Regions from separate parts of the Paenibacillus xinjiangensis genome, predicted to be linked through region 1. Evidence: predicted binding sites of a transcription regulator. Region 1 holds the regulator's gene; the other holds the start of a gene.
The links. The regulator LexA, encoded in region 1, represses DNA repair genes until DNA is damaged. The targets are predictions, from matches to a motif close to CGAACATATGTTCG.
Positions count from the first base shown of each region.

Region 2: the regulator LexA is predicted to act here: its motif matches at 2,217-2,230, upstream of addB (helicase-exonuclease AddAB subunit AddB).

Region 1 is NZ_JCAALS010000012.1:48,792-60,155, reverse strand. Features, by position in the region: gene AC6ESP_RS13775 (aldo/keto reductase) at 1-496, opposite strand, end outside; gene AC6ESP_RS13770 (DUF896 domain-containing protein) at 539-730, opposite strand; gene yneA (cell division suppressor protein YneA) at 884-1,252, opposite strand; gene lexA (transcriptional repressor LexA) at 1,413-2,033, shown strand; gene AC6ESP_RS13755 (YhjD family protein) at 2,141-2,518, opposite strand; gene AC6ESP_RS13750 (HD domain-containing protein) at 2,701-3,123, opposite strand; gene glnA (type I glutamate--ammonia ligase) at 3,340-4,668, opposite strand; gene AC6ESP_RS13740 (MerR family transcriptional regulator) at 4,712-5,122, opposite strand; gene AC6ESP_RS13735 (methionine gamma-lyase family protein) at 5,183-6,481, opposite strand; gene hflX (GTPase HflX) at 6,524-7,807, opposite strand; gene AC6ESP_RS13725 (AAA family ATPase) at 7,852-8,832, opposite strand; gene AC6ESP_RS13720 (YdcF family protein) at 8,958-9,635, opposite strand; gene AC6ESP_RS13715 (ribonuclease FAU-1 family protein) at 9,632-10,189, opposite strand; gene AC6ESP_RS13710 (peptidylprolyl isomerase) at 10,378-11,073, opposite strand; gene AC6ESP_RS13705 (transglycosylase domain-containing protein) at 11,102-11,364, opposite strand, start outside.
Region 2 is NZ_JCAALS010000032.1:34,628-45,991, forward strand. Features, by position in the region: gene addB (helicase-exonuclease AddAB subunit AddB) at 1-2,140, opposite strand, end outside; gene AC6ESP_RS25060 (hypothetical protein) at 2,325-2,654, shown strand; gene AC6ESP_RS25065 (hypothetical protein) at 2,911-3,132, opposite strand; gene AC6ESP_RS25070 (class I SAM-dependent rRNA methyltransferase) at 3,393-4,772, opposite strand; gene AC6ESP_RS25075 (Na/Pi cotransporter family protein) at 4,923-5,891, shown strand; gene AC6ESP_RS25080 (NUDIX hydrolase) at 5,888-6,319, opposite strand; gene mtaB (tRNA (N(6)-L-threonylcarbamoyladenosine(37)-C(2))-methylthiotransferase MtaB) at 6,440-7,837, opposite strand; gene AC6ESP_RS25090 (RsmE family RNA methyltransferase) at 7,844-8,626, opposite strand; gene AC6ESP_RS25095 (site-2 protease family protein) at 8,690-9,361, opposite strand; gene prmA (50S ribosomal protein L11 methyltransferase) at 9,362-10,357, opposite strand; gene AC6ESP_RS25105 (hypothetical protein) at 10,479-10,682, opposite strand; gene AC6ESP_RS25110 (YfhD family protein) at 10,692-10,859, opposite strand; gene dnaJ (molecular chaperone DnaJ) at 10,994-11,364, opposite strand, start outside.

The DNA.
Region 1 (11,364 bases):
TCACATCACTCCATGATAACGACTTCATTAATTGCCATGCCAAGAAATTCGAGCACCCTATGTAACGTACTTTACCGGATGTGACCAGGTCATCCAGTGTACGAAGTGTTTCATCTATAGGCGTTGCATGATCCCATACATGAACCTGATACAAGTCGATATAATCCGTCTGCAGTCGCTTTAAGCTTGCTTCAACACCGTCCATTATATGCTTGCGCGACAAGCCGACACCGTTAATATGCGGCTCCGTCGTCATTCTAACCTTCGTTGCAAGAACAACCTCCGAGCGGCGATCTTTAATCGCTTTACCCACAATCTCCTCAGAACGACCGCTTACATACACATTGGCAGTGTCAAGGAAATTACCTCCGTGGGCGAGAAAACGGTTAATCATTTCTATAGAATCCTGCTCACTCGTCGTATTGCCAAAAGTCATGGTGCCCAAGCACAGCTCCGATACGGCGAGACCGCTTCTTCCAAGTAAATTATAACGCATTATCATCATTCCTTCCCAAGTGTTATTCTTGCAAACCTTCTATTATTGCTTGACGGGGTTACCGTCTTCATCCTCAGCCCATTTAATAGTGTCCAGCTGTTGACGGAAGTTGCTTTTGAAGTTATCCATATATTTTTTGCGCAATAGGGCACGTTCTTCCGTTTCTCCAGCAGTTAAGCCAGTTGATTTATGTTTGCGTGACAATTCGTTAATACGTGCAATTAATTCTTCCACTATATGCTCACCTCACTTGCTATATAAAAATAATTCCTTAACTACTTTGACATCTCCCACAATCAATTGTCAAGGCGTTGAACCTAACTGTTGCAAAAAGGACAGGTAGAGTCGGCATCTTCATGCGCCTCTACCTGTCCTATCATACACTTCCTAATTAGGAATAATCAATTTCTGTCCGGGTTGAATGCTTGCCGACTGAAGCCGATTACGCTGTTGAATCTCGTATATTGTTCTCCTTATGTCATCTCTTCCATCTGTATAGCGCTTGGCTATTGACCAAAGCGTATCTCCATAGACCACGATAACACTTATCTCATCAGCACTCGCGACCAGCTCTTCTGTCGATGCGTCTGTCTTCATTAATAGGAAGCTGCTGAATAGCAGCATAAAGACGAGACAGCTGGCAGCGAGCTTGACCCCATGCCGCTTAATCACTCTGTGTAACCGATTATGCAAAGACTCTGTGGGTCTAGTTGTTTCTTCATGGATTGTTTTATAAAAAGCCGGATTCATCATCATCATTATCATCCACCCCAAACGTTTGTTCTGTTCTTAGAATACACGAACAAGTGTTTGCGGTCAATAGAAAATGCGAACTTTTGTTTTTAAGAACTTACGTTTGTACGAACTCCGGTTCTATGTTATAATTTGCTACAAATCTATTAATGGAGTGATTTCTTTGTCGAAGATTTCTAACCGCCAACAGTCGATTCTTGAATTTATAAAGAATGAAGTCAAGGATAAAGGATATCCGCCTTCCGTTCGTGAAATTGGCGAAGCAGTCGGACTCGCATCAAGCTCCACTGTTCACGGACATTTGGATCGCTTGGAGAAGAAAGGCCTTATTCGCCGCGACCCTACGAAGCCTAGAGCAATTGAAATATTAGATCAAGAAGGCGTTGACGGCATTATTCGTCCATCCGTCGCGCAAGTTCCTATAGTCGGCAAAGTTACAGCAGGTATCCCGATTACAGCTACTGAGAATATAGAGGAGTACTTCCCGCTGCCTTCACATTTTGTCGGTGATGACGATGTCTTCATCCTCAATGTCATCGGAGAGAGCATGATCGAGGCCGGTATACATAACGGCGACTATGTCATCGTACGCCAACAGCCAACTGCGATTAACGGCGATATTGTTGTAGCGATGACCGAGGATGATGAAGCGACTGTCAAAACCTTCTACCGCGAGAAGGATCATATTCGTCTGCAGCCTGAGAATTCATCTATGGAACCAATCAGACTTCAGAATGTGACTATACTCGGCAAGGTAGTCGGCCTATTCCGTGACTTCCACTAGATTGAACCCAAAGAGGCTGTTCCCGCAATAACCGATCACGATCGGATTGCAGGAACAGCTTTTTTCGTGCACTAATCTGGAAAATCGACGTTTGGTTCAGCCTTACCTTAGACAGAATTAAACATTCCGCTAATGTACGTATTCAATCTTGTTCCCATCTCGTTACGTACCATATGACGCAGCAATGCGTATTCGCTCACATAGCCGCGCAGCCTAATTTCATAAAGCACGCCCTCTTCGTTGCGCCTAACTTCTGAAATTACGGCATTCATTGCTCTGATCTGCTGCCTCACCTCATTCATGTCCTTATTAATGATACGCATTAGCATATCGGAGCTGTTAATAAACAGCTTCTTAATCGAATATTCACTATGCTCCAATTTCTCCTTATTCCGGTCAACCATATCGAGCAGCATTGGCAATATACAATAGTCCTTAATCAGCTTCATTTCCAGTTCAGATGGATTGATATTTGATCCGCTCATCTCATTCACCTCATTAGGTGATTGTAATACGAACAAACGTTCTTATCAAGTATTGACTTATTAGCAATGTTCAGAATTTGTCTAGATCCACCTGATAGACTAGGTTACGTTAACTATTCAAGACCTCTTTTATTTGGACCTGCATCACTTAGCAGGTCATTTTTTTTGCAGCATACAGGAGTTTACTCCAATTTTAATTCCTTGATCGCTATTTCGTATTTTTTCAACCTTGCGTAATCCTCCGCCGTCACATTTGGAATGCGTGATAAATCCTGATTATCCTCAATATCAAGTATTTTCACAGCTCTCGCTAGTGGATCAAGCTTAATTCTACATATAAATTCATCATAGGTTTCTCCATTTCTTCTAGTTAAGCTATCGACTGCATTCACAACTCCCTCATCAAAGCCTCTCTCTCGCAAATCGTTCAGTGTCACAACGGTATCTTCTACTATATCATGCAGTAACGCAACTATTTGAGAGCGTTCATCCTGTGCCTTCAGCATTAGCCGTAGTGGATGAAGAATGTAGGGGCTACCTCCTTTATCCGTTTGTCCCTGATGCATCTCAGCAGCCAAAATTATAGCGTTTGTTAGATCAGACATTGATTTACCTCCTTATCTGTAAAATCATCCTCGTACTTGACTGAACAGAACCATATTATCATTCGGTTATACTAGCCGGAGTACTTAATGTTATAAATTGATTCCTCTCGAAGATTAATAGAACTAATTAGAAAAAGGGACATCCCATTGAGATGAAATACCTCTCAGAGATGCCCCATATTTATTTTACATCCGCACTATTCTGCGGTTCCACTTCTAGTACAGCGTCAAATACTGATCGCGTTCCCATTGGTGAACTTGTGTCTTATACATATCCCACTCGATTTCTTTCAGCTCATAGAAGTGAGCAAGAGCATGGTCGCCGAGTGCGTCGCAGATTACTTCACTGCGGAGCAGCTCGTCCAACGCTTCTTTGAGATCGGCTGGCAAGCTAGGCACGCCGGACTCGATACGCTCTTCTTCTGTCATGATGTAGATATTGCGGTCGATTGGAGCAGGCAATGGCGTTTTGTTCTTGATACCGTCCAGACCGGCTTTCAGCATAACAGCAAGAGCCAGGTAAGGGTTAGCAGCCGGATCCGGGTTACGAACCTCTACACGAGTGCTGAGGCCGCGTGAAGCTGGAATACGAATCATAGGCGAACGGTTGCTCGCGGACCATGCCACGTAGCAAGGTGCTTCATAGCCTGGAACAAGACGTTTGTAAGAGTTGATCGTTGGGTTCGTGATTGCAGCCATAGAACGAGCATGCTCCAGAACACCAGCCATATAGTAACGAGCTGTTGCGCTAAGGCCAAGTCTGTCCTTCTCGTCGTAGAACACGTTCGTGTTGCCTTGGAACAAGGATTGGTGACAGTGCATACCGGAGCCGTTCACACCGAACAGTGGTTTAGGCATGAATGTCGCATGAAGACCATGCTGTCTTGCAATTGTTTTTACAACAAGCTTGAAGGTTTGGATCTGGTCAGCAGCTTTGATCGCATCTGCATATTTGAAGTCAATTTCATGCTGGCCTGGTGCAACCTCATGGTGAGAAGCTTCGATCTCGAAGCCCATCTCTTCAAGAGTAAGTACGATTTCACGACGGCAGTTCTCACCCATATCCATAGGAGCTAGGTCGAAGTATCCGCCTTGGTCATTCAATTCCGTAGTTGGCTCACCGCGCTCATCGGTTTTGAACAGGAAGAATTCCGGCTCTGGACCAACATTCATAGAGGTATAGCCCATTTCTTCTGCTTCAACAAGCGCACGCTTCAGGATACCGCGCGGATCTCCTGCGAATGGTGTGCCATCTGGCATATAGATATCACAAATAAGGCGAGCAACTCTATCTTGAGCAACCCAAGGGAATACAACCCAAGTATCCAGATCAGGGTATAAGTACATGTCAGATTCTTCGATCCTTACATAACCTTCAATGGAAGATCCATCGAACATCATTTTATTATCAAGGGCCTTTTCCAATTGGCTGACAGGAATTTCAACGTTCTTGATGGTTCCGAGCAAATCCGTGAACTGCAGACGGATAAAACGTACATTCTGTTCCTCGGCAATTCTTCTAATATCCTCTTTAGTAAAGCTCACACAATCATCTCCTTTAATTAGTGTATCAGTTAGTTAGAATGAATTAGCGCTTGTTCAAGAAACGAGATAATTGACCTTGAATCATTGAAGCTTGGCCTGGACGTTTCTCAAGCAGCTGCTGCTTCAGCAGGCGGTGAAGCTGAGCATCAGACAACTCTCTGCGCTTCACTTCAGACTGCTCACTGACAATGGTGGCATCGTCAGACTCTTTGGAAACCGGATACATCACTTGCTTGATGCCGGCGATATTAACGCCTTTTTCAATTAATGCTTTGATCTCTAGTAATCGTTCCACATCGTTAAAAGAAAATAATCGTTGGTTACCGCCAGTTCTAGCAGGTACGATTAATTCATGCTGTTCGTAATAACGAATCTGACGGGCTGTTAGATCCGTCAGCTTCATTACGATGCCGATAGGGAACAAAGCCATATTTCTACGTATATCATCAGCCATGTCGCATCAACCTTCCACTCGCTCGTTATATGTTTATTTTAACTCCCTTCCAAAAACGTGTCAAGTTGTGTGAGGTTTAATTACAATTAATCCACTTTTCACGAGTTTGCTCAGAGCAGTCAAAACACCAAATTTGGCATGTGCGAATGTGAGTCCCCCCTGCATATATGCGATATACGGCTCACGTATCGGAGCATCGGCAGACAGCTCAAGGCTGCCGCCTTGGATGAACGTACCTGCAGCCATAATGACAGGATGCTCATACCCGGGCATCGCCCATGGCTCAGGCACGACATGTGCATCTACCGCAGCTGCCTGCTGAATGCCTTGTACGAATGATATCAAATGCTCTGCACTGCCGAACCGCACAGCTTGAATAAGGTCTGTACGCGCAGCATCCCAGCGAGGCTGAGTCTCGAATCCAAGCTGCTCGAACAACGCTGCTGCGAATATGCTCCCCTTCACAGCTTGTCCAACGAGATGAGGGGCTAAGAATAACCCCTGATAAATTGATCGCAAGGTACCTAGCATGGCACCAACCTCGCCGCCAATACCCGGAGCGGTTAAGCGATAGGCTGCTGCTTCAACAGCTGAGGCTGTTCCGGTAATATATCCACCTGTCGATGCTATGCCGCCGCCAGGATTTTTAATCAGTGATCCTGCCATAATATCTACACCTACTTGTGTCGGCTCCAGCAGCTCGGTGAATTCCCCATAGCAGTTGTCGACGAACACAAGTACATCCGGCTTCAATTGTTTTACCCTTCTTACCATTTCTCCAATCTGCTCGACTGTAAAGGATGCTCTCCAGCTGTAACCGCGGGAGCGTTGGATGCCAATGACTTTGGTCTTGTCGCTAATGCTCCTCGCAATGACATCCCAATCAATCTCACCCTGCTCCAGCAATGGAACCTCGTTATAGTGAATGCCGAAGTCCTGTAGAGACCCCGTTCCATCGCCAGGCTTGCCAATGACTTTATGCAGCGTGTCATAAGGCGTACCCGTTATGTACAGTAATTCGTCTCCTGGACGCAAGAGACCGAATAATGCACAGCTTATCGTATGTGTTCCTGATACGAAATGAGGACGCACGAGCGCCGCCTCCGCTCCGAACACATCAGCATAGACGAGATCAAGAACCTCTCGTCCACTGTCATTATATCCATACCCTGTCGAACCTGAGAAATGAAAATCACTTACCTTATGACGTTGAAAGGCCCTAATTACCTTCCACTGATTGCGCTCTGCAATTCGATCCATTGCCCGAAGATTGTCTGAGGCAAGCTGCTGCGCCTCCTCAGCCAACTCTTCTAGCCGTTCCCATACGTTATCATATCCATGCTGCTCTTGGGCTTTCATTCCAGCTTCGTCTCTCCCTTTAGTTAACGTAACCAAGTTCCATTATTCTATATATGGCTGCAAGCGTTGCCCGTTAATTTCATAATCCTGCTGACTGACCAGAACGGTTAGACGCAGTGAATCGCCATCTACATCCTGAGCCACTACCTCCCCGCTGCGATAGGCAAGCGCAATAAGATCACCACGCTCAGCTGGCACCATGAACGTTAATGTGTCTCCTGTAAGCTTATCTTGTATCGTCTGGCGCAGCAAGCTGAGGTCATCTTCATCAAAGGCGCTAATAACAAGAATATCTCCCGCCGTTCTCGGCAAGCTCTGACACTCAGGTGTCCATAGATCTTTCTTATTATAAAGCGATAAGCTTGGTGTTCCTGAAGCGCCTAGCTCGCCTAGAATCGAATCTACAACCGCAATCTGTTCATCTCTCATCGGCGAGCTGCTGTCAATGACATGGAGCACCAGATCCGCCTCATTCACTTCCTCCAGCGTAGCACGGAATGCAGCAACCAGATCATGCGGCAGATTCTGAATAAAACCTACAGTGTCGGTAATAACGACCTCACGCCCGTTAGGCAGCTCAAGTGTCCGTGAGGTTGGATCGAGTGTAGCGAACAGCTGATTCTCCACATACACATCTGCACTCGTCAGCTCGCGCAGCAGCGTCGATTTGCCAGCATTCGTGTAGCCCACAAGAGCAACCTGAATCACTCCAGCCTTCTTCCGCCGCTCACGATGCAGCTTGCGGTGTCTGACAACCTCCTCAAGCTGCGTTTTCAGATCATGGATGCGATCGCGAATATGCCGGCGGTCGGTCTCCAGCTTCGATTCTCCCGGCCCTCTAGTCCCGATTCCCCCGCCAAGACGTGACAGATTTTTCCCGTGTCCAGACAGCCTTGGCAGCAGATAGCTAAGCTGAGCAAGCTCTACTTGAATAATCCCTTCCCGCGTTTTGGCGCGCTGCGCGAAGATATCCAGAATCAGCTGTGTTCGGTCCACGATTTTCAGATCAAGAGCTTCTTCCAGGTTGCGTACCTGAGCACCTGACAGCTCTTGATCAAAAATGGCAGTTGTTGCTTCCATCTCATCAGCTAATGCCTTCACTTCCTGAACCTTTCCCTTACCGATAAACCATTTGGAGTCTTTGGCTTCCTTATTCTGCGTTAAAGTCGTCAACACCTCAACGCCGGCTGTTTCTGCTAATTGGATAAGCTCTTGAAGCGAATGCTCAGGATCACTAATACCTTTTTTGACATCTGGCGTTACCAGACTGACAAGAATAGCTTTCTCCTGCATCGTCATTCGCGTATCAAATGTTTTCTCTCGCATGCAAGGCTCCTTTGGTCATATCGTCGCTATCATTTCATAACCATTCACTTTGTATCCCACTTCAGATCCTCAGGCTTGATCGTCATAAGCTCCTGCTTCGGCGGGACCCCGCTGGCATATTGATTCAGCAGTCTGACCGCTTGATGCCTGATCGCCTTCTCAATTAAGTTCCGAACATAGCGAGCATTACTGAACGAGAACAGATCATTTAATTTCTCCTGCATCAAATGCTGTCTAAGCTTGAATATGGACGCTGGCATCAAATAATAATCTCGATCCTTCGACATAAGCTCAGAGATTTGGATCAGCTGATCAACCGAATAGTCTGGAAAATCGATTTGAATAGGAAAGCGTGAAGGTAATCCCGGATTCGTTAGCAAAAAATGATCGATTTCTGCAGGATACCCTGCCAATATCAATACAAATTGGCTCCGATTATCTTCCATCGCTTTGACCAGCGTATCGATTGCCTCTTTACCGAAATCCTTCTCCCCGCCTCGTGCCAGACTATACGCCTCATCCACAAATAAGACACCGCCGATGGCTTTGCGTACAAGATCTCTGGTCTTCTGAGCAGTATGACCGATATATTCCCCTACTAAGTCTGCCCGTTCCACCTCAATAAGATGACCTTTCGACAAAACGCCCATTTTCTGAAACAATTTGGCTACAATTCGAGCGATGGTCGTCTTGCCCGTCCCCGGGTTCCCTTTGAATATCATATGATACACATGCGAGCCACCGAATAGTCCCGCTTCCGACCGCATTCGACTTATATACAGAAGGGCATAAATCTCATAGACCAGCGCCTTGACATTATCCATGCCAATCATTGGCTCTAGATCCTTCTGAATTTCCGCAAAATGATCACTGGTCGGGAGCGGCTTAACAGACGGTAACGGCTCACTCTCTACAACAGGGGCAGACGCTGCCACCTGATAGGGCTCCTGGGTTCTTAGAATTACGTTAATCTGACGGGACGGTCTTGCTCCGTTATTCGATCCCGATATGACATGTCCGCTCATCTGTAGCATCACCTATCCTTCGCACCGTCGCTGTACGGAGATATCCGTTAGCTGCCCCTGAAGGGGAGGCCCGGCATATCCCGCTATACAAGTGTATTCTATCGGAATCGGTCATATTAACAGATTTACAGGACAGAGTCAGGAGAACGATAACCCAAACGTAGCAACACCGCATCCAGCTTCCATTTGGTGAACGCCAGCACTTCACGTGATTCATTATAAATAGGCTTCAATACCTCGGATTTCATAGCTGCTGGCTTAGCATCCGGATAGTCCAAATAACGTGCAATCTCCATTGCTCTTGGCGAATGGTAATCATGCGTAATGATCAATAGACTGGAAAATTCATTGCGTTCAGCGATGATCTTGCTGTTAAGCAGATTCTCATAGGTGCTGCGCGAAGCATTCTCCAGCAGCAGCTTGCTAGAGGGAACGCCTTTCTCCATCAAATACACTTGCATACCCTCAGCTTCCGTCTGCTTGGAGCCATTGCCATCCAGTCCACCGGATAAAATAAGGTACTTCACATTGCCTGCTGAATAAAGCTCATAGGCAAGATCGAGTCGTTCTCTGAGCGCGGGGCTCGGTACATCATTCCATAATGCCGCTCCTAGTACAATTCCTGCATCCGCTCTCGCAATAGGCTTGGACGAGTCATAGCTATTGATTAACCACAGCAGGTATCCACACCATACAACCCCTGCAACAATGCCCCAAGCTATAATACGAAACAGGAGCAGCCACGGACGAAATTTCTTCCGTCGTTTGCGTGACCTGCTCCTCGTCTGAACAACATTTTTCATGATTCGCTTAGCTCCCCAGTTCTCTCGGACAAGCTTTTGCGGTGCTTCAAGCTTAACGTGAAATACCGAAACCGTCCGTTCCGAATGCTGGACAGCAATCTTCCTGCAGTCTTCCGGGCTAGTGCTGCCTCTTTGCCTGTTACATCGCCTTGCCTTACAGCATCCTCAAGCTCATCTTCATCCATAAGAAATACTTCACCGCTTGGCAATACAACTACATCCAAATACAGATCATCAAACCAAGGCACCTGCTGGTCCGTAAGCCCTTGCGTCTTGCATATATCGATATACCACTGCACGACACGACCCTTATCGTCAAACATCGTCGTCACGACGAAATGCTCTCCTCTTGGATAATGCTGCATCCACAAATAGCCGCGGTCTGCCAAGCAGAGACGACGCCCATTGTATTCCTTCCAGAGCGGTTCGCGCAATTCGTGGATTCGGTAGAACGTGACGAGACCTCTGAACTCATCGTTGTCGAGCGCCAGACTAGTATAGCTCTTGCGAAGTATGCGACGCCAGTTAGCCCGGTCCGAGAATTTTCGTTTCATACGGAACGTACCTTTCCGTTGAGATAAGCCCTAAGCAATGGCTTTCGATGATGATGGATAGCGTTGTAAAAAGCTTACCATAACTTAACGTTCTTCTCCAGCAGACTTGCAAAATAAACCAAGCCTATTTCGGCAGAATAGGCAACAAAAAGATTCGCCGCCCCTAATGGGACGGCGAAATCAACTTTTTATGCTTCTACAATTTCGATTTTCTCAATAATGACTTTATCGACAGGAACCGTTTCTTCAACAGGGGTTTGGGCAATCTCCAGAACGATATCCATTCCGCTATCCACCTTGCCGAATATGGAGTAGTTCGGAATCTGATTCAGATTAGCCGCATCCTCGCCTGTGCAAATAAAGAATTGACTGCCGCCCGTGTTGGGCTTCCCTGTATTCGCCATAGCCAATATGCCAGGCTCATACTTAAGTTCCGTATCCAGCTCATCTGGGATAGAATAACCAGGATTGCCTGTCCCATTCCCTTTCGGGTCGCCACCTTGAATCATATAATCTTCAATGATACGGTGGAATGTTAATCCGTCATAATAGCCTTCACGTGCAAGGAATACGAAATTATTGACGGTTACCGGCGCTTCGCTGGCATACAGCTTAACGGAGAACTCACCTTTGCTCGTTGTGAATTTAGCCGTATAGGACTTATTCAAATCGATCGTCATGTCCGGCATTTTATCCCATTTCATCGTCTTCTCGGACGCTGATGCAGAATTGCCTGAACCATCCGATAATGATTTGTCAGTTAAGCCGCAGCCTGTGAATAACGCTGCTGCAGTCAATAGCATAATGATCGTATGCCAACCGTGCTTCTTGCTCATTGTAACATCCAGCCCCTTATGTGCTGCCGCCTGCTGCTTCGGCTTCATTATTTGTCGGCATATTGCTTGCCTATATTTACTCTATCGTTGCAGTGTTTCCTGTTGCATCTACATTGCCGTTGGCACCGATATCGCCACCAGTACCTTCCTCGACGACGCCACCATTCTGATCGCCTCCGCCGTTCTGGTTACCGCTCCCGTTACCATTTCCATTGCTATTACCATTACCATTGCCGTTTCCATTCCCGTTATTGCCTTCATCAGGATTACCTGGCTGCTCTGTACCTTCTCCAGGCTGATTAGGATCAATACCTGGATCTGGAGTCACTTCGCCCCCTG
Region 2 (11,364 bases), on a different contig from region 1:
CAGGGGTCGGCTCAGCTGCTGCTGTACGCACACCAATACCAGGAAAGAGCTGCTTAATCTGGCGTATGACTTCTGAAGGAAGCAGGCTTTTGCCCTCTTCATCTGCAAGTGCCCAGCTCATCCATAGATGAGTGCTTGGCGTAGTAAGCGCATTATAGATAATAAAGCGTTCGTCAAGTAATCTGCGCCTGACGCTCGGAGCCATTACGAGCCCCTCTTCCGCCAAGCGCTCCCGCTCCTGTTCAGTAAGGACACCATCCTCCTGAATGCGCATCGGCATAATCCCGTCATTCGCCCCAAGCACATAACAAATGTGGACTTGGCCTGAGCGAGTTCGATCCATACTTCCGATTAACGCTTGATCCAATGCTGGTGGCACCGCGGCCAGCTTCAGGCTCTCAAGACCGGTCTCAATCATCCCAGCGAACATCTCTGGCGGCATAGCCTCATCCCCTACCAGCTCTACCAGCTGATCGAGAAGCTGCATGACACCATCCCACAGCTGTCTATGCGCCCGTGAGCGCTGTGTCCTGCCCTCTGCAGCATCTTGTCGGCTCCACCTCTCCAGCCTGTCCGCCGCATCCGCATGATCAAGCAGACGATACAGCGCCTCACACATCGTCCTCACATCCGGCGCCTTCTTCAGGGCAAGCCCGAATCTTCTTAGAGGCGGTACTATCGCATCACGAGCTGCCATTACAGCATCGAATTCCCGTTTAGCATAAGCAGATATTTCTGCTGTTTCATCTATTTCATCGTCTAGTGACCGCACAACGAATGGCTTCCATCTCGTGCTGTCGAGCCACTTCCAGCCATCCACACCTGCTGCCAATACGTAGTTTTCGAGCAGATCGAATTGCTCTCTCGGCAAATTCCCCTCCATCGGGAATAGCAGCTCCGTCTTCACACAACGGAATACAGCCTCATAATGCCAGCCATGCAGCACAGTCTCAAGTGCAGAACGAATGAATTCTACTAATGGATGATAGACCGTATTATGCTTCTGATCTAGAAAATAGGGAATTTCGTAATCATCGAATACAGCCTGAATATAATCGTTATAATCGGCCGAGTTGCGAACCATTACTGCCATATCGCGCCAACGCAAGCCATCCTCCCGTGCTCTTCGCACCATATCTCTCGCAACAGCCTCCACCTCAGCCCGGCGGTTAGCCGCAGCATGCAGAGAGATGCCCTGTAAGTGATTGGTGTTCGCAGCATCTTTTGTGTTAGGCAGCAGCATTGGCGTACGACCGCCATAATGACGCTCCAGATGAGCGAGCATTGGACTTTGGCTGAACCGTGATTCCATGCTATGGCCTAACAGAATAGGCTCATCCAACTCGACACCACAAGCAGCGGCAAGCTCGATTAGCTTGCCATACGTCTCTGCCGTTGGATGAAACAGCTCCAGTTCATGAGGCTTCTCACCAGGCGCATACGTCCGATCAAGTGTCAGTGCAATCGTCACATCCGCTGCCGAAGCGATCAGTACATGTAATGCTTCATACTCCTTCGGAGTAAATCCATGAAATCCGTCGATCCATATTTGCGCACCGCGCATGGCAGCAGCATCTGCGAAGCCCGCAGTCAGCCGAGTTAAGTAATCTTCGGAATCTATATACAAGCCGCCGAGCTCTATTTCCAAGCGTTCATACACTAGTCGCAAATCATGAAGCTTCCGATTCAATAAAGATGAACCATTCATGGAATCTGTCGAGCTAGCTAATGAAGCAGCATCAATGCCATATCTTTTCCATTCCGTCAAAAGCTCGCCGAGACGCTCTATAAATCCTGGCTGCTCTGCTCCACTCTGGAACAACTCCAGCTCGTTGCCTAGCAGATGAACAATTTTGTATAGCAGCATATGCTTGCCGTCATCACTAATTGGAACTAGCGCCGTTCCGCCAGTCTCCTGCATAACACGGAATGCCAGCCTGCGAAAGCTAAGCGCTTGGGCACGAATCGCGCCATTCATTTCTTTTAGAAGCGCATACTCCGTCTGAAAGGTAGCCTGCTCAGGCACGAGCATAATAAGCGGCGGCCCGTCTGGCTTATCATGTAATTGCGAGCGTATGCTCTCTAAGCAATATGACGTTTTTCCCGTTCCCGAACGACCCAGTACGAATCGCAGTCCCATTATCGATACTTCCCTTCCGATACAATCTCTTAATCTACTATAGTACCATAAGAAGCTATAATTATCACCCAAGAAACAAACGTATGTTCTGGAATTTTTTCTAAAATATTAAAGATTCCCTATTGCAATACCTGATATTCCGAGTATAATACTTGGTATATACATGAGATTGGGGATGCGGGTTATGACTTCAACTGAAGCGATTGTAGAACGGTGGATGAATGACCACCTCGATTTACTAAACTATGCAAAGCAAATTGGTGATCTAGAGTGGCAGAATGAGCTGATGGAGAAGCTTAACGATGCTAAGGCGCATACAGCTGAATTAGTGCTCACGGTCAAGACCGAAGAGCTTTGGCGTCATTTTGATTCCATTAATGCAAAAATGCTGGAGATTTATAGCCTACTGAGGAAATCGGACAACGTTAGTGAGATTAATACGTTGAAAGAGGAAGTGTGGGAGCTTAAGCTGCAGCGGATTGAGCTATGCAAACAATTTAAATCAACGATGTAATTAAATAGATATACAACACAAAAAAATCCCGCATGCGGTTTGCCGCTTTGCCGGATATCGGGTAATCCATTCATTTCATTGAGACATGCAGAAGTCTGCTCTGTTCGATCCTACTTAACAGCTGCGTGCAGAGGTCTGCTCCGCATTAGAGCTTCACAGGTACGTATCAATTTGCAGATTGATATGTACATCAATAAATAAATAAGAGCTCATTAGATAGCCGCAGTTGTTCGATTGACCTCTTGAGAGGACGATCTTACATTGCGGTTTGTTTCATTTCACGCATCATGCTCATCATCATCGTCATCATTTCATCGCATTCTTGCATTTTGGACATCATCATATCCATATCCATGTTCATCATATCCATCTTCTGCATTTCCATCATTTGATCCATCATCATCTTCATGCTGCTCATCTTGCACATCATTTCTTCCATACACATTGTCATCATCATCTTCATGCTCATCATTTCCATCTTACTCACTCATCCTTTCGAATTGGGTATTTTTGTTTCCATATCTTTCTTTTAGAAGAATAACCCATATACCAAATAAAATCAATCATTATTTTCGGAAAAGTCTTGCTTTCTTTTTCAGACCTGTGATATTATTAAATATTTTTAGTAATTCATATAATCCCTCACGGGTTTATCAATTTGGTTGGTTTACGTCAAAAAAAGGCTGCCAAGCAGCATCATACTCAGATACTGCACGGCAACCTCTACCACATTCCCATCTATTTACTTCTAACCTCGAACACTGCAAATTTCAAATAATGCCCCTCATTGACCCCTAACAGCTGGGGATGATCCTTGCCTGCTGTACGCCATTCCACTAGACGCAGCAGCTTGCCTGCATCGGCCGCCGCATCTTGAACCGTCTCTAAGAACAGCTCTGGCCGCATATGGTAGGAGCAGCTTGCTGTAACGAGATATCCGCCTTCATTAACCAGCTTCATCCCGTGGAGATTAATATCCTTATAGCCGCGTACTGCCCCTGCAACTGCGGATTTCGTCTTGGCGAACGCAGGCGGATCGAGAATGACCACATCCCATGTCCGGCCGTTGCCGCTAATCGGCTTAGAGGTATCCGTGCCGCCTTGGCTCCGCTCAGCCCGCTCCTCGATTCCTTTCACCTGATTGCGCAAGTAATCGAACGCATCAGCCACGACAAACTCTACCCGATCGGTAAAGCCGTTGCGCTCCATATTCCGACGAGCCGTATCGATTGCATGCTCCGAAATATCAAGGCAGGTTACTTTCTTAGCTCCGTATTTGCACGCGTGAAGCGTGAAGCTTCCCGTATGTGCGAAGCATTCCAGCACCGTTGCCCCATCCCAATAAGGGAAGGTAACGACCTTGCCATTCGCGTTAACTGGCACAAGCTCGTCTGCTGTGCTGTCTGTTGTCTGAGCATCCACATCTGCTCTCCGCTCGAGACGAATGCCGCTGCGCGATCCCCAGCCTTTCATTAGTGGTGCTATTGATGCTCTATTCTCACGTTGATCGTAGAAATAGCCGGTTTTCTGGCCTTCTACAATATCAACCTCCAGCTTCAGACCATTCTCCTCGATCTCAATGATCGGAGGGCATTCCCCATAGAGTACACCAGTCTTCTGCTCTAAGCCTTCCAGCTGCCTCACACCGACATCGCTGCGCTCATAAATGCCTTGTGGTTCAAACACTTCAATTAATGCAGCAAGAATCGCCTCACGGCGAATATCCATTCCAAGCGTCAGGAATTGAATGACCAGAACATTATTGAACCGGTCAACGGTTAGCCCAGGCAGAAAATCTCCTTCACCGTAGACCAGACGACAATCAGCATCAGCTACGAATCGGCCTCGATACTCCTTGCATTGCTGGAACTTTTCGACGAAGAAGGACTTGTCCAAGCTCTCAATCGGCTTATAAGACATGACCCGGACTGTAATCATGGATTTGGCATTGTAATAGCCGGTTGCCAAGTAACGGCCTTTGTGGGACACAACATCAACCACATCACCAGGCTCTGCTGCACCCTCCAGACGTTCAATTTCATTCGCATAGATCCATGGATGACCCGCTTCCAGACGTTTTTTTCGACCACGCTGCAGCCATATTTGTGCTTTGCTCACTTATATATCTTCCTCTCTATCTGGCAACGGCTATTGCACCGCTGCTTACGAACCTGTGACCCTTATGCTTGTCATGCTTGTCTTTCTATTCGCATATGTATATGTACGAAGCATTCTATGCGTATCGCATGTAAAAGGAGATCTTTCTTCATGCTCTTATCGATTATTGTTCCAATGATGATCGGCTTTACCCTATTTCTAAGCGGTATGAAGCTTATGGAGCTGGCCCTGCATCACCTTGCCGGCCCGCATCTGAACAGCATCCTGTACCGCTCCACAGCCACACCTATCCACGGTCTTGCGGTAGGTACAATAACTACAGCCTTCCTGCAGAGCAGCACGGCGGTCACCGTCATTGCGATTGGACTAGTGAATGCGAGATTGCTAACGTTTCCTAGAACGCTAGGCATCATACTCGGCACGAATATCGGAACCTGCCTAACTACAGAGATTATCGGGCTCAGCTTGGACAGTCTTGCGAAGCCGCTCTTTATTGCTTCCATAGCCGGATTCGTTATAACCGTTCTGCTGAGCGAAATACAGCTATTCCCCTCACTAGGGCTGCCAGGCTGGGTACAGACCATGCGTTATTCATCCGTCGCATTGACTGGGTTCAGCATGCTCCTTACTGGCATGGCCATGATGCAGAGCATCGGTACTGAAGTACAGAAGAGCCCCTTCTTCAGCTGGTTCCTGGATAAAGCTAGCGACAGCCTATGGTGGGGGCTTCTAGCCGGAGCAATACTGACCGCTGCAATCCACAGCAGTGCCGCCGTCATCGGAATTATAATGGGCTTTGCTGCTATCGGCGCTATGCCTGTGGAGCTCTGTGTAGCTATCGTTCTTGGTGCCAATGTAGGAACCTGTGCAACCGCACTGCTCGCCTCGATTGGCAGCTCCAAATCCGGACAGCTTGTTGCGCTATCCCATGTCGTTCTCAATGTCGGCGGAGCTCTATTGTTCATGCCTTTTATAAGCGAACTAGCCGCTATATCCGGCTCTTGGTCTCAATCCTCGGCAAGCCAAATCGCGCATGCCCAGACCATCTTCAATGTATTAAGCTCATTAATTGCCCTGCCGCTTTGTTACTTGCCGGTATTCCGTAAGCTGCAAGCCTAATCAATCTGTATGCCAAGCAATTGAAGGGCTCCGGCAACGATACGATTATTGTTGTCGTACCCGGACTGCTTCTGAAGTCTCCAGGCGTCACGGGGCTCGAACCAATCTACTCCGCGAATTTCTTCTACCTGAGCCTGCAAGGCACCGCTGACTGCTTCAACTAGATAATAGTGAACCTCTTTGTCGACTACGCCTTTACGATCGTCCTGGTATTTATATTTAATCTGGTCGATAGGGGCTACAATAACGCCCGTAAGTCCAGTTTCTTCAGCAATTTCACGAAGTGCCGTCTGTTCCACTGTCTCGCCAGCTTCCATCTTCCCCTTCGGAAGTGAGACTTTGCCGTAACGATCTTGAATAAGCTGGATTTGCAGCACACCTTCATCTGAACGCCGATATACGACGCCCCCAGCTGAAATTTCCTTCATTCCCGCGTCCCCCTTGCTTGCTTGACATTTGTATGCAACAACGAGGCTTCCTCGTCCGATCCCTCCTCTTAGGAATCGGCTAGGAACCCTCGCGAACGGTGCTCTGTGCCTACCTGCGTTTTACGCCTGTACGGCTTGTGGACGCACGTTATGGTCCACTTGCTGATGCTTCTCAAGCACGAAGGAATGGACCTCTTCCTCATCAATCACTCGAACGAGCTGGCCGCGGCACTCATTAACACCAGATTGTGTGATTTTCACGCGACATAGCTTGCCGACAAGATCGAGTGACCCCTCGAACACGACTTGAATGTAGTTATCGGAATAACCCATGATAAGTCCTGTACCTGGAGCGCCCTTGTAGTCCCGCTCCGGAATAATATCCAACACCGCTCCAACATGCTTATCCGCATATTTCAGCTGCATCTTCTCCGATAGATCAATGAGCTTATGAACGCGTTCATTCTTCACTTCCTCATCCACCTGCTCATCCATCCTTGCAGCAGGTGTACCCGTCCGCTTGGAATAAGGGAACACATGCATTTCGGAGAAGCCTATTTCCTCCATGAAGCGGAAGCCGCGTTCGAACATTTCCTCCGTCTCGCCAGGGAAGCCGACAATGACGTCTGTCGTGATTGCAACGCCAGGCATGACCTCGCGAATCCGCTTGATCTTCGCTCCGAATTCCTCAGTCGTATATTTGCGGCGCATCCGCTTCAGAACGGAATCATCGCCCGCCTGTAGTGGAATATGGAGATGACGGCACATTTTATCCGAACGGTTAAGCACATCAATCATGGCATCGTCAATCTGGCTTGCTTCAATCGAGCTGATTCGGATACGCTCTAAGCCATCGATTTTGTCCAGATCCCATAATAGATCCGTCAATCTGTAATTTTCCATATCATCGCCATATCCGCCGGTATGAATACCAGTAAGCACAATCTCCTTGTAACCCGAGGCTACTAGCTGCTTAGCCTGTTCGATTACACTATGCGAGTCCCGGCTGCGAGACAATCCACGTGACCAAGGAATAATGCAGAAGGTGCAGAAGTTGTTGCAGCCCTCCTGAATCTTCAGGAACGCCCGCGTACGCTCTGAGAAATCAGGCACGTCAAGCTCCTCGAAATCACGTGTCTTCATAATGTTGCGCACCGCATTAACCGGTTGACGGTCACCTTGAATCTGGCCTACAAAGGACATAATTTTCTCACGGTCCTGAGTACCTATAACCAGATCAACTCCTGGAATTGCCATAATCTCTGCAGGAGACGTCTGAGCATAACAGCCAGTAACCGCGATAACCGCATCCGGATTCCTTCGCACTGCACGGCGAATAATCTGACGGCTCTTCTTGTCTCCTGTATTCGTAACGGTACATGTATTAATTAAATAGACATCAGCTGTCGATTCAAAATCAACCTGCTCATAGCCCTCGTTTTTGAATAGCTGCCAAATGGCTTCTGTGTCATAAAAGTTAACTTTGCAACCTAAGGTGTAAAAGGCTACCGATGGCATAATTTCTTACGCTCCTCCCATTTCTCCGGCTTCATACAGCAAGCATGTCAATCCGACGAAGCCTGCGGTTTCCGCCCGCAATATCCGTTTGCCAAGCCCCACAATGACTGCTCCTGCAGACTCAGCTTCGGTTGCCTCACGTTCTGTGAAGCCGCCTTCTGGGCCGACGATGAGCAGAACCTTGGGCGCCTCTGCAGCAATCCCGCTCGCCTTCTGCTTCCACTCGTGCACAGCAGTTCTAATTCCCTTGCCTGCTGCTGCATCGCCTTCCCGCTCATAACAAAACAATACGAAGTCAAATTGCGATATCGATTCAATAAGCTCACGCCAGCTGCGTACGGATTCAATCGCAGGAATACGACAGCGATGCGATTGCTCCGCTGCCTCCTTAGCAATTTTCCCCCAGCGCTCCAGACGCTTCGCTTCTTTTTTGCCGTCATACTGGACAATTATTCTCTCGGATTGGAACGGCGCGAACGAATAGGCGCCAATCTCTGTCCCTTTTTGAATAACGAGCTCCATCTTATCGCCCTTAGGCAAGCTCTGAGCAATCGTTACAGACCACTCCGGCTCGCTGTTCATTGGAAGCTCCTGGGTGATGTCTGCTAGAACCTCCGATGAGCTGGCCTCACGCACAGAAGCGAGCGCAACACGAGATTGCCCATCGCTTACGATAAACTGCTCATCCGGCTTCATCCGCATAACACGCACCGCATGAAAAGCATCCTCACCAATTAATCGCACGCTGGAGCCTTCGAATTGCTCCACTGCTACAAAATATCGCTGCATCGTATCTGTCTAACCATCCTTCATAATAGCATGTTTTATCGGTAAAAATCTATTGTTCGCGGCTCAGAAGATACCTCGGATTATGGAAGCAAAAAATCCTACTAATGGATAAATCCAAGCTAGAATCGGATCAAGCGTTACTCTTCTTAGCGGTGGAATAAAGACCATCAATAAAAATATGAATGTGCCCCATTGGACGTTTTGTTCCATCTTGTATCTGATCTTAAGTGGTGCCAAATCTTGAATAATACGATATCCGTCAAGTGGTGGCAGCGGAATTAAGTTGAATACAAACAATAAGAAATTAAGTGATATTAATTTATCAAGAAATAGGAATACAGCATCATAAACACCTGAAGAAGCGGAATCGAGAATCCCTGTTGACATTAACAAGAAATATAGAAAAATCCCAATGATGCCTAAGAGCAGGTTGCTAAGAGGTCCGACAGCAGAGACGACGACGCCCATAGCTCGCGGATACTTGAACTTGCTCTGATTAACTGGTACCGGCTTCGCCCAGCCAAAGCCTGCAATTAGAATGAGGATTGCGCCGAGCCAATCGATATGTACACGCGGGTTCAACGTCACCCGTCCAGCATCGTAGGCAGTGTTGTCACCGAACTTATAAGCACTATAGGCATGTGCGAACTCATGAACCGTAAAAGAAATCAGGAGCACCAGCGCAACAAAGGGCAACTCATCTATTGGATATACGAATAGGCTGTCCCAATTCAATTAGGTCACCTGCGGCTTTCTTGCTACGAATGCGATCCAATCCTCGTCGCGGCATTTCTCGACAATCTCGAAGCCTGAGCGAATAAGACCTTCTTCTACGAGCTCTTCCTTATTCTTAAATATACCCGATGCAATGTAGATGCCATTAGGCCTCAAAGCCTCGTACACATCATCAACAAATAACAAGATAATATCCGCCAATATATTAGCTACAACCAGATCAACAGGAAGCGTGACTGTAGTCTGCTGCGCTTCACCATTGGCACCGAATACCTTTTTGCCGCCCAACACACCGAGCAAGTCGCTCTCCATAACCTCAACGATATCATCAAGACCATTCAAATGAACGTTCTCCTTAGCGCTGGATACAGCGACTGGATCAAGATCAAGTGCGAGCACGCGTTTGGCGCCTAGCTTACATGCTCCAATAGCCAATATACCCGAGCCTGTACCAACATCAATAACTTCTTCTCCGCCCTTAATAACGGATTCAAGCGTCTGCAAGCAGAGCGAGGTTGTAGGGTGTGTACCCGTACCGAACGCCATACCTGGATCAAGCTCGATAATATTCTCCCCAGGGGCCGCTTCATAATCTTCCCAGGTTGGCTTGATCGTCAGCTTGTCGGATACCTTGATCGGTTTGAAATACTGCTTCCAAGCGTTAGCCCAGTCCTCTTCATCCACCAGCTTGGAGGAAATTTCGAATTGTCCCGGGTCGATTCCGAATTCTCTCAGCTGCTCAATAGAAGGAATTAGCCCTTCGATCATAGAATCGGGGTCCATTGTCTCAGGAAAATATCCCTTGATTACCGCTTGACCTTCGGGTATATCATTAATCGCGTGCTCATACCATTGTCCTAGTGAGGTGTCCCGCTGCTTATTCAAAGTTCCTGACTCTTCAATGGATACACCATCCGCATCCAATTCATGCAAAAAGTTAGAGATCATCTCGATCGCTTGCTCTGTCGTCGAGATCGTCAGTTCATGCCATTTCATATTTAATACCCTCCAGTGTGAAAACTACCATCTATTGTACACTAAACGGCATATATGCACAAAACCTCAAAAGGGCCGCCAGCTTTTTCATACGCCAGCGACCCAAGTGTTACTCGTTCCATTATCCTTTTGTTTCAGGATTACCGCCTATTTGCTTAATCAGATGCATCGCCCTGTCTACAGTGTTCACATCTACGGTAGCTGTTAGCAGCCCATTTTCCAGTAGTCCATTTACTTCAAAGGCTCTCAAAGCTTGAAGCTTGAGGAACGCTTCCTGCGCCTCCTCCGGGCCTTCAAAGTTCGCGCGGATCTCCACTTGATTCATAGCTGCCCTCTAATGCGACTCTGCACGGGAATCCGCCTCAGCGGCGCGCTGAGCAGCCTTCTTGTCAGCTTCGTCAGCTAATTCCTCAGAGAATTCTACATCCTCATTCTTGCCAATAGGCAGATCTCCGAAGTTTACCTTCTCCATATCGGAATCCTTATTCTCATTCATAGCCATTTCAGCACTCCTCTTCGGATGTATTGTCCATTCCAATTGCACATATAGGTTTTGTTATGCTTCTATGAATTATGCAATGAGAACAATACCCGGCTGCAGCCTGAATAGGTGGAAAACAAAAAAAACGTTCCGCGTTATTCGCCGCGGAACGCTTTCTTCATCCGATCAAATATAGACTCATGATGATCGTTATTGCTGCTCTCTGTTGAAACCTCACCATTCACACCGCCGAATTGACGGAGCAAATCCTTCTGTTCATCAGATAGCTTAGTTGGTGTTACGATCGTTACCTTCACGTGCTGGTCACCTTGACCATAACCGCGAAGCTTAGGAACGCCTTTGCCTTTAAGTCGGAAATAAGTGCCTGTCTGCGTTCCAGCAGGAATCTTCAGCTTAACCTTCTCTGTAAGCGTCGGAATTTCAATATCATCCCCAAGCGCCGCCTGAACGAAGGTAAGAGGAACCTCACAATAAATATCATCATTCTCACGCTCGAAGAACTCAT